Regions from separate parts of the Acuticoccus sediminis genome, predicted to be linked through region 1. Evidence: riboswitches for the same ligand, from Rfam matches in the RefSeq annotation. Region 1 holds a riboswitch; the other holds the start of a gene.

Region 1 (3,398 bases):
CGTATTGCTGGGGGACTACATCGACCGCGGGGCGGACAGCCGGGCGGTGCTGGACCGTGTCGCGGCGCTGCTCGACGAGGGCGCGGTGGCGCTGGCGGGCAATCACGAGGACGCGCTGCTCACGTTCCTGCGCAGCCCGGTGGCAGGAGCAAGCTGGCTGACCTTCGGCGGCGTCCAGACCCTCGCCTCCTACGGGATCGCCCCGCCCCGGCATGAGGCGGCGGAGGAGCTGTCGGACATCGCCGCCGCGCTCGCCGAGGCGATGGGCGACCACGTCGCGCTGCTGCGCCAACGCCTGATGCGCTACCTCGTGAGCGGGGACGTGGTGTTCGTGCACGCCGACCTGGAGCCGCGGGTCGACCTCGATGCGCAGGACGAGCGGGTGATGCTGTGGGGCCATCCGACCGACCCCGGCGCGCCGTGGCGGCCGGGCAAGCTCGTTGTCCACGGTCATTATGCCGAGCCGAAGCCGGTGCGGAGCGAGGGCCGCATCGGCGTCGACACGGGCGCCTACTTCACCAACACCCTCACAGCCGTTCGCCTCGACGAGAGTGTCGGGTTCATCCGGAGCAGCGACCCGGCGCCGTAGGCACGGCGGCGGGCCACACGAAAAAAGGCCCCGCCCGATGGACGGAGCCTTCGTCGGTTACGCGGCGAGGGCAAGCGCCGGGCGGGCCGCCGGACGCTCCGGGCGGAGCTCGGCGGCGACGCTGTCGGCCACCATCTCGGCGGTCGCGGCGGAGAGGGTCCAGCCGAGGTGGCCGTGGCCGGTGTTGTAGAAGACGCCCGCGTGCTTGCCGCGGCCGACGCGGGGCAGCATGGAAGGCATCATCGGCCGCAGGCCCGCCCACGGCACGGCGTGCTCGGTGGAGAGCGCCGGGAAGTACTTCTCGCACCAGGACACCAGCGGGCGGATGCGGTCGGCGCGGATGTCGAGGTTGTCGCCGTTGAACTCGGCGGTGCCGGCGATGCGCAGGCGGTCCTCGCCGAGCCGGCTCGCCACGATCTTGGCGCGGTCGTCGAGGAGGCTCACCCACGGCGCGGCCGCACGGCTCAGCTCGTCCTTCAGCTCCACGGTGATGGAGTAGCCCTTCACCGGGTAGATGTTGACCGTATCGCCGAGGGAGCGGGCGATGTCGCGGCTCTTGATGCCTGCGGCGACGACGACGCCATCGAACATCTCCTCCACGCCGTCCGCGCGGACCCGCGCGCCGCCATCGACGGCGGCCACGTCCTCGACGATCACACCGAAGCGCAGGCTGGCACCGCGGCGCACGCAGGCGCGGGCGAGGCCCATGGTGAACTTGTGGATGTCACCCGACGCGTCGCTCTCGGTGAAGAAGCCACCGACGAAGTCGCCCTTGAGCGCCGGCTCGATCTCGCGGATCTCGGAGGCCGACAGCTCGCGGCGGTCGAGGCCGCCCTCGGCGAGGAGGACGTTCACGTCGCGGGCGTGCGCCATGTCCTTCGGGGTCGAATAGAAGTGCAGGATGCCGCGCTTCTCGAGGTCGAAGTCGATGCCCTCGCGCTCGGCCATGTCGAACAGCACCGAACGGGCGGCGATGGCGAGACGGACGGTCTCCACCGTGTTGGCGCGGTAGTTCGGGATGTTGGCCAGGAACTCGGCCATCCAGCGCATCTTGTGGAGCGACGGGCGCGGGTTGACGAGGAGCGGAGCGTCCGCCTGGAGCATCCACTTGAGGCCCTTCAGCACGGTGCCCCACTGGGTCCAGGTCTCGGCGTTGGAGGCGGAGAGCTGGCCGCCGTTGGCGAAGCTCGTCTCCATCGCGGCATAGCGGTTGCGCTCGTAGACGGTGACGTCGAAGCCACGGTCGAGGAGGGCATAGGCGGTCGTGAGGCCGGTCACGCCGGCACCGATGACGGCAATATGGGTCACAGAGGGCTCCTGCAGCACGGGCGGCGTCGATGGTTGCCGCGTTGCCCCCTCCGTGCTGGAACCTGAGAGCTTCGCCCCGAGGGGCTTTCTCCTTCGGTGGGCCGTCCGATGGCGGACGACCGCTTTCCGGAGTGTGGAGACGACACCGGTCCTGGGACCTGAGAGTTTCCGGGGCGGTTGCTCCTTCGGCGGTGGGGCGGACCCCACCTTCTCCCGGTGCCGTCTTAATACTGCGCACATAAGATATCGGCCCGAAATCCGCAAGATCTCGACGGTGATATTCTTGCCGTCCGAACGGGGCCACGGCGCGCCCCGCGCGGCGAGGTTCGATCCGGTCCAGCCACCACGCTCCGATCGGACATCGACGAAAGTTCCATGGGTCATGTCTGGCATGACCCTTGGCATGGCGGTAAAAAACGCCGCGGATCCCGGGCGGTTTTCGCCGGAAGGACCAAAGTCCTCCTATATCATGGGATAGTGAACCATTGGCCGCCTCACGCGTTGGCCTAGCACACATTCACGGTGATCGAGTTCCGCGGGGCCTGAGCCAGAGCCCGACCTTGTGCGGACCCGACGCCGTCCGAAACCATCCGAAGTGAGGGATTATCGTGGCGTACGCATCCGAGCCGCACTCGCGGCCTCGCGGCCACTGGGCAACGACCATACTTGCCGTGGTCGTCGCCCTTCTGGGCCTCCCGCTGCTGGGCCTTGGCGCCTGGCTCATCGTCCTCGGCGGCAGCTGGTACTACGGCCTCGCCGGCCTCGGCCTGATCATCGTCGCCGTGCTTCTCGCGCAGCGCAGCATGGCCGCCATCTGGCTCTACCTGCTCGTCTGGCTCGGCACGCTGGGATGGGCCTACTGGGAGGTGGGCACCGACTGGTGGGCGCAGGTCCCGCGCGTCGTCGCGCCGACGGTGCTCTTCGTCATCATCCTCCTCTTCACCCCCCTCCTCGGCCGTCGCACACGCGAAGGTGCACTGTGATCCGTACCACTCCGCTCCATTCGAAGCTCGCCGCCGCGCTCATCGTCACGAGCGCGCTCACCGCCCCCGCCCTCGCGCAGGACACGCAACCCGCGCCCGCCGCGACCGAGGCACCCGCCTCCCCCGCCACCACGGACACCGCCCCGGACGCGACCGCCGCCCCGGACGCTCCAGCGGCCGCCGAGGCCACCCCGGACGCTCCGGCCGCTCCGGCCGCCGCCGAGGCCGAAGCGCCCGCCGCCGCGCCCGATGCGGCTGCCACCGGTGCCACCGCCGCAACGTCCCCGGAGGACGGTGCCACGGATGCCGGCGCGACCGATCAGGCTGCAACCGGCGAGGCCGGCACCGCCGCGACCGAGGGTGCCGAAGCGGCCCCGGCGGCCGAAACGCCGGGCGCCACGACGCAGGTCGCCGCCGAGAGTGATGAGCGCGCCCCGCAGCCGCAGCCCGAGGTCGGCCAGGACTGGCCGTTCTGGGGCGGCGACGCGAACGCGCAGCGCTACTCCCCGCTCGACCAG
Region 2 (3,398 bases), on a different contig from region 1:
ACCAGCCGCCGGTCTCGGGCGCCTCGTTGACGAGCTCGGGCTTCTCGTCGAGAGCGGAATTCACCTCGACGACCTCGCCGTCGACCGGCGCGTAGACGTCCGACGCCGCCTTGACGCTCTCGACCACGGCGAACGAGTCGCCCTTGGCCACGGTCTTGCCGACCTCGGGCAGCTCCACGAACGTGATGTCGCCGAGCTGCTCCTGGGCGTGGTCCGAGATCCCGACGATGAGGAGACCATCGGCTTCCTCGATCCACTCGTGGTCCTTGGTAAAGCGTTTCATCTTACGTCTTTCGTTTGGCTCGCGATGGTACGAAGGGAAGCTCTGCGACCGTCACCGGTACCGGCTTCCCGCGCACGATCGCGGCAAGCTTCGTGCCGATCCCGGCGAACTGGGTGTCGACGTAGCCCATGGCGATGGGCGCACCGACGGTCGGCCCGACACCGCCCGAGGTGACGATGCCGACGTCGAGGTCGTCGATCTGGAGGATGGCGCCGGAGCGGGCCGGGACGCGCCCGTCGACGGCGAGGCCGACGCGCTTGCGGTTCGGCCCGTCGGCGAGCTCGGCGAGGATGCGCTCCTCGCCCAGGAACCCGCCCTCCTCGCGCCGGCGCCTGGGCATGATGAAGCCGAGGTCGGCCTCCACCGGGCTGATCTCCTCGGTGAGGTCCTGGCCGTAGAGGCACAGCCCCGCCTCCAGGCGCAGCGTGTCGCGCGCGCCGAGGCCGACGGGGGCGACACGCTCGTCGGCGGCGAGCCGGGTCCAGGCCTCGGCGGCCACCTCGTTGGGTACGGAGATCTCGAAGCCGTCCTCGCCGGTGTAGCCGCAGCGCGAGATCATCGCGTCGGCGCCGAACGCGGTCCCGTAGACGGCCTTCATGAAGGTCAGCGCGGAGAGGTCGACGTCGACAAAGGGCGCGAGCGCCGCCTCCGCCGCCGGACCCTGGATCGCGATCAGCGCGCGGTCGAGCGGGGTCACCGTCACCCTGGGGTCGGCATGCTCGGCGAAGTGGTGGGCCACCGCCTCGCGCCGCGCCCCGTTCACCACGACGCGCAGGTGGTCGCCCATGTTGGTGATGATGAGATCGTCGACGACGCCGCCCGCCTCGTTGGTGAGGACGGAGTAGCGTGCAGCGCCCTCGCCGAGGCCGGCGATGTTGGACGGGGTCAGGCGCTCCAGCCAAGCGGCGGCGGCGCCGGGCTCGCTCTCGTCGAGGCGGAGCTGGCCCATGTGCGAGACGTCGAAGAGGCCGGCCCCTTCGCGGCACGCCGCATGCTCGGCGATGATCCCGCTGTACTGCAGCGGCATGAGGTACCCGGCAAAGGGCACCATGCGGGCACCGGCCGCCTTGTGGACGTCCACAAGCGGGGTAACCTTGAGCGTCTCGGTCGAGTGTTCGGCCACGCCATTCTCCTAGCCCATGACTCAGGGTGCCCGGCGGTTGCCGGACATCTTGCCCTTCTGTCATGGCACCTGAGAGATTTCCCGCCCCGCAAGCGGGAACGGCTACTCCTTCGGTGGACGGCTGCCGCCGTCGCTTTCCAGAATGTCGTCGACGCGCGGTCCTTTTGCCTGAGAGTTTCCGGGCCGTTGCTCCTTCGGCGCCGCGACTTCGCCATTGACGAAGCCTCGGTCTCTCCCGCGTGTCGAGCAAACAATGATTGTTGCGCCGGGAAAGTCAAGCTGACCCCGGCGCCGCCCCCAACTCGACCGGCGCGCGCCTCACTCGGCGGCGACGGACCTCGCCGCGGGCTCCTCGCCCAGCAGGCGCCGGCGCGCGGCGGCATATTCGGCGGCGAGGCGGTCGATCAGCACCGCCGCCGGGACGACGCGGTCCACTGCGCCGATCCCCTGCCCCGAGCCCCAGATCTCGGACCACGACTTCGGCTTGGAGGAGCCGGAGCCGAAGTTCATCGCCGACGGGTCGCTGGTCGGGAGGTTCTCGGGGTCCATCCCCGCCGCCGAGATGGACGACTTCAGGTAATTGCCCCACACCCCGGTGAAGAGGTCCGAATAGACGATGTCGTCCGCTGCGCCGTCGACGATCATCTGCTTGTAGCCGTCGACCGCGTTCGCCTCCTCGGTGGCGATGAACGCGGAGCCGATGTAGGCCGCGTCCGCCCCCATCGCCAGCGCCGCCAGCACGGAATCGCCGCGCGCGATGGCACCCGACAGGACGAGCGGCCCGTCGAACCACTGGCGGATCTCCTGCACCAGCGCGAAGGGCGACTGCCGGCCGGCGTGCCCGCCCGCGCCCGCCGCCACCGCGACGAGCCCGTCCGCCCCCTTCTCGATCGCCTTCCTGGCGAAGGTGTTGTTGATGACGTCGTGCAGCACCGTCGCGCCGACCGAATGGGCCGCCTCGTTCACCTCGACCCGCGCGCCGAGCGAGGTGATCCATACCGGGACCTTCCACTTCACGCAGATCTCGAGGTCACGCTCGAGGCGCTTGTTGGTGCGGTGGACGATCTGGTTCACCGCATAGGGCGCGGCCGGGCGGTCCGGGTTCGCCTGGTTGTGCCGGTCGAGCTCCTCGGTGATGCGCTTGAGCCAAACCTCCAGCATGGCCGGCTCGCCGTCCTTCTCGCGCGCGTTGAGCGCCGGGAAGGAGCCGACGATCCCCGACTTGCACTGAGCGATGACGAGGTCCGGATTGGAGATGATGAAGAGCGGGGACCCGACGACGGGGATCCTCAGCGACTTGATCGTTTCGCGGAATGGCACTGCGTTTCGCTCCCGGCAATTTTTCCCGATACTCGTCACTTCGGGCCCCGAGGACAAGACCCGTGCTTAGGCACCGATCGCGCGACCGATCAGGCCGCGTACTCGAACCGCCCGTTGGTCAGGACCGTCGCGTCGCGCGCCGGCACCCGCGCCGTGTACGCCGCGACGCCGGGCTCCAGCGACCACATGTCCACCGCGATCGCCTCGCCCGGGAAGACCGGCGACGAGAACCGCCCGTCCTGCCCGCGCACGCGCGCCGGGTCGTTGCCGCAAAGGGTCAGCATCAGCGCCCGGCAGGCGATCCCGAACGTCGCGAGGCCGTGCAGGATCGGCCGGTCGAAGCCCGACCGCCGGGCGCTCGCAGGATCACTGTGCAGCGGATTGTAGTCGCCCGAAAGGCGGTAGATCAGCGCCTGCCCCGGCGATGTCGCGAGGGTCACCGACCGGTCGGGCGCGCGCTCCGGCATCTCCTGCGCGGCGAGCGGCGGCGTGGTCTGGGCGCGGCCGAACCCGCCCTGCCCGCGCGCGAAGGCCGACTGGCGCACGGTCGCGAAGGGCTCGCCCGTCGCCGCGTCGACGATGGTGCGCTCGGTGACGATGAGCCCGCCCTTCCCCTTGTCGATCACGTCGGCCACCACGGTCTTGGCCTTCAGCGTCGCCTCGGTCGGCAGC

Evidence for each region. A riboswitch is a leader RNA that binds a small molecule or an ion and turns the genes downstream of it on or off. The one in region 1 is predicted to bind glycine.
Region 2: another riboswitch for glycine. It lies ahead of gcvT (glycine cleavage system aminomethyltransferase GcvT); the one in region 1 lies ahead of DLJ53_RS02395 (D-amino acid dehydrogenase).

The regions. Positions count from the first base shown of each region.
Region 1 is NZ_QHHQ01000001.1:557,825-561,222, forward strand. Features, by position in the region: gene DLJ53_RS02390 (metallophosphoesterase) at 1-589, shown strand, start outside; gene DLJ53_RS02395 (D-amino acid dehydrogenase) at 647-1,897, opposite strand; glycine riboswitch at 2,034-2,123, opposite strand; gene DLJ53_RS35895 (glucose dehydrogenase) at 2,506-2,880, shown strand; gene DLJ53_RS02405 (pyrroloquinoline quinone-dependent dehydrogenase) at 2,877-3,398, shown strand, end outside.
Region 2 is NZ_QHHQ01000004.1:96,970-100,367, forward strand. Features, by position in the region: gene gcvH (glycine cleavage system protein GcvH) at 1-283, opposite strand, end outside; gene gcvT (glycine cleavage system aminomethyltransferase GcvT) at 285-1,406, opposite strand; glycine riboswitch at 1,460-1,551, opposite strand; glycine riboswitch at 1,553-1,654, opposite strand; gene DLJ53_RS18660 (NAD(P)H-dependent flavin oxidoreductase) at 1,725-2,726, opposite strand; gene DLJ53_RS18665 (MaoC/PaaZ C-terminal domain-containing protein) at 2,816-3,398, opposite strand, start outside.